2 regions of the Shewanella sp. SP2S2-4 genome follow, and region 1 is predicted to be linked to the other one. Evidence: predicted binding sites of a transcription regulator. Region 1 holds the regulator's gene; the other holds the start of a gene.
What was found. Region 1 encodes MetJ, which represses methionine synthesis genes. Its sites were predicted from a motif close to TAGACGTCTAGACGTCTA; they were not measured.
Positions count from the first base shown of each region.

Region 2: the regulator MetJ is predicted to act here: its motif matches at 2,198-2,215, upstream of serA (phosphoglycerate dehydrogenase).

Region 1 is NZ_JAUOER010000020.1:75,256-80,358, forward strand. Features, by position in the region: gene Q4Q54_RS15510 (bifunctional aspartate kinase/homoserine dehydrogenase II) at 1-772, opposite strand, end outside; gene metB (cystathionine gamma-synthase) at 784-1,947, opposite strand; gene metJ (met regulon transcriptional regulator MetJ) at 2,160-2,474, shown strand; gene Q4Q54_RS15525 (sulfite exporter TauE/SafE family protein) at 2,556-3,299, shown strand; gene nrfD (NrfD/PsrC family molybdoenzyme membrane anchor subunit) at 3,405-4,352, opposite strand; gene Q4Q54_RS15535 (4Fe-4S dicluster domain-containing protein) at 4,355-4,921, opposite strand; gene phsA (thiosulfate reductase PhsA) at 4,934-5,103, opposite strand, start outside.
Region 2 is NZ_JAUOER010000006.1:175,649-180,751, reverse strand. Features, by position in the region: gene ygfZ (tRNA-modifying protein YgfZ) at 1-703, opposite strand, end outside; gene serA (phosphoglycerate dehydrogenase) at 880-2,109, opposite strand; gene Q4Q54_RS07350 (DUF2238 domain-containing protein) at 2,264-2,872, shown strand; gene Q4Q54_RS07345 (helix-turn-helix transcriptional regulator) at 3,269-3,934, shown strand; gene Q4Q54_RS07340 (curlin) at 4,107-5,103, opposite strand, start outside.

The sequences.
Region 1 (5,103 bases):
GCGAGCCTAAACGCGCTAAGCGGTCGGCTTCGGCAAGTGACATGCTTTTCAGTAATTTTGCATCGTTGATCTTATTAGGATCGGCGTTGAACACCCCTTCCACATCGGTCCAAATGGTCACGCGCTCGATGTCGGCAAGGCTGGCAATCAAGCTAGCACTAAAATCGGAACCATTACGACCAAGTAATAAAGTATCGCCGCGCTCGTTAGCGCAGATAAAGCCTGTGATCACCAGTCGTTCATTTGGATGGGCGGCCAACAGCGCTTGTACTTTAGCGCGGGATTCCTGCACCCGAATTTGTGGCACGGCGGCTTCATCGGCCACTAAAATTGAACAGGCATCCACGTGGCTTGCCGCCACACCAGATTCGCGCAGCAGCGCCGCCATTAAACGTGCCGACCAACGCTCGCCAAAGCTCACCACATGGTTAACTTGATATTCGTTACGTTCGTCGAGGGACAATAAACTGATGAGTTGCGCCTGATCTGTCGCCAAACGCTCACGCAGATCGCGGGCTTGTTCGTTCGACAATAACTGCTCTACCAACCCCTGTTGATAGCTGGTCAGCACTTGTAATTCTTCTTGCCACAACTGACCCGCGTCGCGCAGCTCTAATAATTTATACAGGAAATTCGTGCTCTTACCCGCCGCAGAGACCACCACAAGGTCATCACTATGACCGTGGGTTAACAGGATATGGGCGACTCGACGATAACAATCGGCATCCGCTAAACTGGAGCCACCAAATTTATGTAAGTGACAACGTGCCATCTATTATTCCTCTACTGACAAGCCGCAACGGCGGCTAATCCTGCTTGAATATCTGCAACTAAATCGGCGGCATCTTCAATACCCACCGATAAACGCAATAGGGTGTCTTTAATGCCTGCCTCAAAACGCGCCTGCGGCTCCATGGCTCTGTGGGTCATAGTTGCGGGCACGGCCACTAAACTTTCGACGCCACCTAAACTTTCCGCCACGCTAAATAAGCTGAGTGCACCTAAAAAGGCCACCACTTCGGCCTCGCCGCCCTTGAGCTCAAAACTCAGCATAGCGCCAAAGCCTTTTTGTTGCTTGGCTGCAATGGTGTGACCAGGGTGATCCGCAAGACCAGGGTAATAAACTTTGCTCACCACAGGGCTTTGCGTCAATACCTCAACAATGCGCTGGGCATTGGCTTGATGTTCACGAATTCGCACCGCTAAGGTGCGTAGGCCGCGCAGGGTTAAGTAACTATCAAATGCCGACCCCGTTAAGCCTAACGTGTTCGACCACCAATGTAAGCTTTCGCCAATTTGTGCATCTTTGGCAACCACAGCGCCGCCAACCACATCGCTGTGACCATTGATATATTTAGTGGTGGAGTGGATAACGATATCCGCGCCTAACAATAGGGGTTGTTGCAATATCGGCGATAAAAAGGTGTTATCAACCACCACCAGCGCGCCGACCTCATGGCTAGCCTTGGCAATGGCTTCGATATCCACCACACGCAATAGCGGGTTCGATGGGGTTTCGAGCCACACCATCTTAGGATTTTGCGCGATAGCGACGGCTAACGCTTGGCTGTCGGTTTGATCGACCACAATCAGCTTAAACTGGCCTTTCTTCGCCAAATTAGTAAATAAACGGTAAGAACCGCCGTAGCAATCGTGGGGCACAACCAATAGGTCATCGGGGCCGAGCAAAGTAGTCACTAAGGTGATGGCCGCCATGCCAGTGCAGGTCACTATGCCAGTGGCGCCCTTTTCTAATTGCGCTAATGCTTCGCCTAAAATGCAGCGCGTTGGGTTGCCTGAACGACTGTAATCGAATTCGCGAGGATTTTTATGACCATCGAAGGCGTAATTAGTCGACAAATAAATCGGTGGCACAACTGCGCCATATTGAGTATCGCTTTCGATACCCTGACGCACTGCCAGTGTGGCTAATTGACGCTCTGCCATGGGTGGACTCCTAAATTCGGTAGACTGATAGAGATGTCTGGACGTCTAAATGTACCTAAGCACAACGCCATCGTCAATAGGCGTGAAGACGTTTAGACGTCTAAACATAAAGAAATCTGTTTGCAATCACAAAGAAATAGTAGCAATAATTTGACTGTTGTTTGTAAGGGTTTAAAATCTGCCCCGAATTTAGCGTTATAACAGGTGAGTCAATGACTGAATGGAATGGGGAATACATCAGCCCCTATGCTGAACATGGCAAGAAGAATGAACAAGTAAAAAAAATTACTGTGTCTATTCCGCTCAAAGTGCTTAAGGTCCTTACGGACGAACGAACTCGTCGTCAGGTCAATAATTTGCGTCACGCCACCAACAGCGAGCTGTTGTGTGAGGCATTTTTGCACGCCTACACTGGCCAGCCATTGCCTAACGATGAAGATCTGTCAAAAGATAGCCCAGACAGCATTCCCGCCGAAGCCAAGTTGCTGATGGACGAGATGGGGATCGAGTGGGAAGACATGGAATAGCGACTTGTCGCTGGCAAAGTTACATCACAGTGCTCATCAATAGGGATCGTTAACGATCCCTTTTTGTTTATATGGAATCCTATGTTTTCTATGATAGATCCACAGACTCTCGCCCTGGCCTCACTGATTGTGTTTCTTGGCGCCTTAACCCAGAGCCTGATTGGGTTTGGCCTAGCGGTTGTCGCCAGTCCTTTGCTTTATATCGTCGATCCGCAGCTCGTACCTGCGCCTGTTATTGCTATGGGTTTCTCCATCGCCCTGCTGACCTTAGTGCGTGAGCGTGGTCATTTAGAATTCAATGGCTTGCAATATGCACTCCTAGGTCGCGTGCCCGGTGGTTTTATCGGCGCGAGTCTGTTGCTGTTTGCGCCTCAGCCCATACTCGGGTTATCCATCGCCGCCATTGTGGCTGTCGCGGTTATCCTCAGCCTGTATAAATTCAGCCTGCCAGTGAATAAGAAAACCCTCTTTGGGGCGGGCGTCGTCTCGGGGATTTTCGGTAATATTGCCGCTATTGGTGGCCCGCCGATGGCGATTCTATTATCAGGCAAAGATGCCTCGCAGTTTCGCGCCGCCCTGTCGGCCTTCTTCATTTTTAGCTCCACCATAGCTATGGTCATTCTGGCGATCACTGGCTTATTAGAATTGAAGCACCTGTGGCTGTCCTTAATGTTGCTGCCTTCAGTGCTTTTAGGGTATTTAGTCGCGGGGCGATTAGTGGGCCGTGTCGATAAAGATAAAACTAAAATGGCGACCTTAGTCCTGTGCAGCATCAGCGCCTTAGTGCTAACGGTGAAATCGGTTATCGAGTTATTGCCCCAATAAGCGCTCTGCTTGTACTGGCAAATCATCTGAAAATTCAAACAATAAAAAGCACTGACATTGCCAGTGCTTTTTCTTTATCTATCAATATCTAAAGCCAGCTTACACTCAGCTTAAATAGCTTTGCCCTGCGTACACAATAAAGTGTCTTAAGGCGAGTACGCCCGTTAAGCTCGCACAAGCCACCATGATCATCGCGCCCTTAGTATGGCGAGTCGCGGCTGGTAGCAACATGAACAGCAATGGAATACCAAAACCTATACCGACGACGCCTATCCAGAACACGCTTGCCCATAGCCCAGAAGTTAACGATGCTAAGGCCGCAGACGCCGCGCCGCCCTTGAAGTACAAGGCGCAGAACAACATGAACAGGAACAGGATTTCAATTGCCATCACAGGCAACTCTAAACCGTGCATCTTGACTAAAGTTTTATCGTGGCTGTCAGTCTTAAACAGCAAGAGTGCCAGTACCGCGTTTGCCGCAGCGCCCGCCGATAAACCCGACACTAAAAACAGCGCAGGCAGTACCGCAGTGTTGAGCATAGGGTAAGCATTCATCGCCGAAATTAAGAAGCCAGTGTAAGCCCCTACGCCAATGGCGAGGACAAACAACAATACTTCAATCAGCTTTCGAAATGGCATAAGTAACTTAGCGATAGGTGTTAGGAAACCCAAACCCCATTTTGGTAAGTCATCCCGCAGCACAATAATGGCGTAGGCAAAGGCTAAGGGAGAATACGCCAGCAGCGCCAGCACCCCAATGGCCATCACAGACTGGAAGTTATAGTGAATTAAGATCAGCCAGAAGTGGAATGGTTTGGTTAAATCAAACACTAAGCAGGCTAAACCTAAGCTAATCGCCACAGGTCCAATAATGGCGGCCGCCTTAAGAATGCTACTTTCGGCTCCGGCGCTGAGTTCCTTATTCGCCCAGCGTAAACCAATGCCAATCAATAAACTGCCCGCGGATAACCCCGCCATAAACAGGTAAACGGCGATGACCCAGTGCCAAGTGACAGGATCATATTGCGCCATGTCGCCCCAAGTATTGTTCATAATCAAATCCCCCCTCTTTTGGTAGGAACGCGATATACCCTAGGTTTAGTGCCCAAATGGGTTTTATCTTGGTATGTGATTTTAGTGTTGAGCATGATGGCCACGTCACTCTGCGGATCATTAGCATCGCCAAACACTAAGGCATCGGTTGGACACTCTGTCACACACGCTGGCTCTTCGCCCCGCGCTAAACGACTGTCTTTACAGAAGTTACACTTATCCGCCACCTTGGTTTCTGGGTTCATAAAGCGCACTTTATAAGGGCACGCTGCCACACAGTACATACAGCCGACACACTTCTCGGTATGGATAGAGATAATACCGTCTTCACCCACATAGGCCGCGCCCGTTGGGCACACCTTAACGCAGGGCGCATCTTCACATTGCTGGCAAGATACCCTGTGGTATTTGAAGTGCAGATTGGGCATCTCACCAAAGGGGCCTTCCACACGCACTTGCAGACGAGTAACGCCTTCGGGTACGCCATTTTCACTGCGACACGCCACGTTACAGGCTTGGCAGCCGATGCACTTGTTCTCGTCGTGCACCATTACATATCGTTTATTCATTTAAGCCTCCGATTAGCGCTTTGCCAGCGTGACGCCCGTGGTGTGCACTGTCATGCCACACACAGGAGCCGTCACGTGCGGCAGTAAGTTACCGCAGTGGATACCTTTGCCCGTTGCTCTGACCAACTCTTTGTTTTTAGAACCAAAGCCCATGTAAGCAAACACAGTATCTTGGCGAATAC
Region 2 (5,103 bases), on a different contig from region 1:
CGCGATATTTCATGCGCGCTATGGTTTCTTGCCCCATGTAACAGCCCTTATTGAAGCTGATACCGTTAACCGCTTGTAGATTACACATCTGCGGTACGTACTGGCTGGCATGGCTGGCGGCAAGGTTGGGGTAACCTGCTGCAATCTCTAACGCTTGCCATGCACTGGCGTCAAATACACTCAGTTCCGATTGCGCAACTAAAGCTGCTGCGGCATCTGGTGTTAATACTAAAATAAAACGTTCAGCGTCTTTTAAAATCGCACCCTTTTCAATGAGTGTGAGCTCTTGCTGAATGTCACCAAAATGTTTGTTCACGAATTGGCTTGCCTGTTCACCAGCAACGCCGAGCAGAGTCCACTCAGCGGATGCATTGCTTAAGGTGGCTTTACTAAACACGGCATATTTTTGTAACTGGGGTAAATCGACTTCGATGGCATCCTTTGGCATCAGCATAAAGAGCGTATCTTGAATGGCAAAGGTCCTGAAACTGGCCAGCATTTTACCTTTTGGATCGCAATGTGCACCCCAGCGCCATTGGTTATCGGCTAATGAGCTGATGTCAGTGGTCACTTGGCCATGGATGAAACTGCGGCCTTGTTCTCCAACCACTTTAATAAGGCCCATATGAGATAAGTTGGCAAGCATGAGTGGAGGCAAAGAAGCGTCCAGATCCCAATGGGGCGTAGAAACTGAAATAGTCATAGCGAGATCCTGAAAATGAAGACGATGTGAGAGGCTAGATTGTAACGGAATTCCTGTTGGCTCAAAAGCATAAGGCGCACATATCTGTGAATGATATGTGCGCCTCAGTCTGTGTACTTTAGCCGATACGCTGAATGCGATTGGGCTTAACTATTAAACAGCACGCGGGTACGCAGTTAAAACAGCACGCGGGTACGCAGTGTGCCTTCAATGGCCTTCAACTCAACTAAGGCTTCTTCGGCTTGGTGAGTGTCGACTTCCATGACCACATAACCAATCTCAGCGGTAGTTTGCAGATATTGCGCGGCAATGTTGATGCCTTTTTCCGAGAAGGCTTGGTTGATCTTGATCAGCACGCCAGGACGGTTTTGGTGAATATGCAGTAAGCGTGAGGTGCCTTTATGCATAGGTAGCGATACTTCTGGGAAGTTAACTGCAGATACGGTCGAGCCGTTATCTGAGTATTTAGCGAGCTTGCCCGCGACTTCGATACCAATGTTTTCTTGGGCTTCAGCAGTACTACCACCCACATGCGGTGTCAGTAATACGTTATCAAGACCTCGAAGTGGGCTGATAAATTCATCGTCATTAGATTGCGGCTCAACTGGGAACACATCAATCGCCGCGCCAGCGAGGTGACGCTCTTTCAAGGCGACCGTTAAGGCCTCGATATCAACCACAGTACCGCGTGAGGCGTTGATAAAGATGCTGCCCTTTTTCATCGCCGCAAATTCAGCTGCGCCTATCATGTCTTTGGTTTGTGGGGTTTCTGGTACGTGTAAGCTCACTACGTCAGCTTGCGCCAGCAATTGTTCCATTGAATGAATTTGCTGTGCATTACCCAGTGGCAATTTGTCTTCGATATCGAAGAACACCACGCGCATGCCCAGCGTCTCAGCCAGAATGCCAAGCTGAGTACCGATATGACCGTAACCGATTACGCCTAAGGTTTTTCCGCGCACTTCGTAGCTGCCAGCGGCGGTTTTCATCCAGCCACCACGGTGGGCGATGGCGTTACGCTCAGGGATACCGCGCATCAGCATAATGATTTCGCCAATCACGAGTTCGGCAACACTTCGCGTGTTGGAGAATGGTGCGTTAAATACTGGGATACCAAGGGATTCGGCGGTGGCAAGATCAACTTGGTTGGTTCCGATACAGAAGCAACCGATCGCGATCAACTTCTCGGCACGTTTCAGCACCTCGGCAGTTAATTGGGTACGTGAACGAAGTCCCACGAAATGTGCATCTTTGATGGACTCAATTAATGCTTCATCGCCTAATGAGGCTTTGTGGTATTCGATGTTGGTGTATCCCGCACGCTCAAGTACATCGACTGCAGATTGGTGGACGCCTTCCAACAGCAGGATCTTGATCTTATCCTTGTCCAGCGAATGTTTCGCCATGATATGGGTACCCTCTAATTAATAGAAATGTTTCTTATGATATGCTGACAACCTTCACCCACCAAAATAGCACTTTTTTTACTCAGTGTGGAGGGCTAGATGGCTAAAGTTAATATTCTAAATTAAGAACAATATCGCATAAGAGGAAGAAACATTGAATAACAAAATCGCGTGGTGTGCTATTTACCTCTTAGTGCTCGTTTGGTCGGCGATAAATCCCGCAGATCCTTTCACTTGGTGGCTCGAAGCGGCTCCCGCATTAGTGGCTGTGCCACTGCTATTTTTTACCCGCAAACGCTTCCCATTAACGCCGCTGGTGTATGTTTTAGTGTTAGCCCATTGCTGTGTGCTGTTTGTCGGCGCGCATTACACCTATGCTGAAGTGCCATTATTCGACACGATTGCCCATTGGATGGGTTCAGAACGTAATAATTACGACAAGTTAGGTCACTTTGCGCAAGGTTTTATCCCTGCCATGTTAGCGCGTGAAATTATGCTGCGTAATCAAGCGGTCAAACCCGGTGCTTGGTGTGCGTTTTTGGTCACATGTTTTGTGCTCGCGTTTTCGGCGTTTTATGAACTCATTGAATGGTGGGTTGCAGTGGCAACAGGTGAAGGCGCTGAAGCCTTTTTGGGAACCCAAGGCTATGTGTGGGACACTCAATCAGATATGTTAATGGCATTAATTGGCGCAATTGTCGCACTCGTTTTATTGTCTCGTTTTCAAGATAAGCAAATAGCAGCACTTAAACTCAGACGCTAGTGGCCGTGAGTTGCTGATTGTTTCAGCTTGAGTCATAAGTTCATTCTTCCATAAAGCTTCTAACATGAGTGTGATGGCATTTAGCTGTCACACTTTCTTATTGCCTGTATGTTATTTTTGTGTTGCAACTTTCGATGGGTGTCTTCATAGTTTGAAAGTACTAGATTTCGTGAGTCGGTTAAACCTAATGGAGTTTTATGCTGTTATTCCAATTATATTCCGTCAGTTAGTCGAACTTACTAGGATTTAAAAGGGAATAGTACATTTGGGTGATGTTTTTCAGTCTTTAACTAGTCAGAATCAACTAGGTTAATGGAATGTTTAAAAATCTAACTAAAGAGGCTGGTCAAACATACCATTTTGCTAATAGAAAATACTTTTCAGGGAGGAGAGTCATTGAGCACAATTAATGAATTAGTTTTTTTACATCAAATGGCGGCACCATGTCATTTAGCGTTACTCGCTGAATCCATAGGCTTGAAAACTCGTATCGTTAAGCATGCGGCGGAATTAGATTTAGATAAGAGTCGTCGAAGTTTTTATCTGATCACCCAAAAGGGCGCTGCACTCGATAACAAGGGGATCCCTTTACTGGCTTCGCGCTTAGTATCACATTTCCCCGTGGCGCTGTACCAAGTTGAGCGTGACTCTTTAGATCAAGAGTCGGCTATGTTACTCGGTATTCGTGGCCTGTTGTTTGCCGATCAACGTTTGGATTTGATGTTGACGGGTTTGCGTAAAATGGTGGCAGAGGAACTTTGGTACGACAGAACATTACTGAGTAAAGTGTTCCGTCGTGTAGTACAAAAGCTCGATGGCAATAATGAGATGCTCTCCGATACAGTGGCTATGCTACAGATGCTGACTTCCCGTGAGCGCACTATTATTCAATTTGTGTCGAGTGGCGCGAGGAATAAAGAAATCGCCCACAGATTGTGCATCAGCGAACATACGGTGAAGGCTCACATTTCCTCTATCTTCCGTAAAACCCAGTCCCGTAATCGTGTTGAGTTGTTGCGTTGGGCACAAACCTATCAGACCCACTTTGAGCTGTGCAGCTAGGTAGTTAAAGATATTGATCGTTAGCTTTTCGCTTTGAGTGGTTAATGTTAATAATTGCTGGTTAGTCAGAATAGAAAAGCGGGAATGTTTGTTTAAACATTCCCGCTTTTTGTTCAACACCCTTTTGATAAACCACCAAAGAGTGTAGCTGTGGTGGTTTTAACAGGATTGACTAGTATTGCACTACAGTAGCAACGTTCATATTGCCTGATTGATTAACGCTGATGCTGTTGTTATTGCCAGCTTGAGAGCCTAGTACTAAGTTATCGTTACCTGTTTGAGTGATCAACAGGCTGTTATTATCACCGCTTACTTCAAATGAACTACTTGCGTCACCACCAATCCAGTTACCGTTACCTGTTTGAGCAATTTGTGCAGTGTTTTCATCACCTTCGATAATCAAATCGATAAGGTTAAGATCGCCATTTTGCAGTGCAGTGACATCGGCATTATTGTTGCCAGCAATGGAAATGACGGCTTCGTTTTGAGCGCCATCTTGCTCAACATCCACTTCGTTATCGCTACCTACTGCATCGACATAGGCAAAGTTAGTATCACCTTCTTGGCTAACTTCAATACTGTTATCTTGACCATCAGCAAAGGCAACGATTTCGTTGTTATTGCCTTTAGAAGATAAATCGAAGTCGTTATCTGTGCCGTATGCACCAAAGGTTGCGAAGTTAGCATCGCCTTTTTGTTTCAAGTCAACGTCGTTGCTATCGCCCCATACTTGGAATTCTGCACCGTTTACATCGCCTTTTTGAGTGATAGTAATATCGTTATCATCACCTTGGATATCGGCCACTAAAGTATCGCCGATAGTGTTGCCGCTGCCATTTTGGGTAATATCGACAGTGTTGTCATCACCCGTAGTCATAGCAAGATAAGCTGTGTTGCCGTTACCTTTTTGATCCATCGAAATATCGTTGTCGCTGCCAGCAAGAGCGTAAACGAAGCCAACATGATTATCACCTTTTTGGACCATGTCTACTGTGTTGTTGTCGCCTGCAATACCTTTAGCCGCGCCAAAGTTATTGTTACCCGCTTGATTAACAGAAACGTCGTTGTTGTTACCCACGTTAGCGGTTAAATCAAGGGCGATTAGACCCGCTTGGTTGTTGTCACCTACTTGGGTAATTTTTCCGTCGTTGTTGTTGCCTTCAACGCGG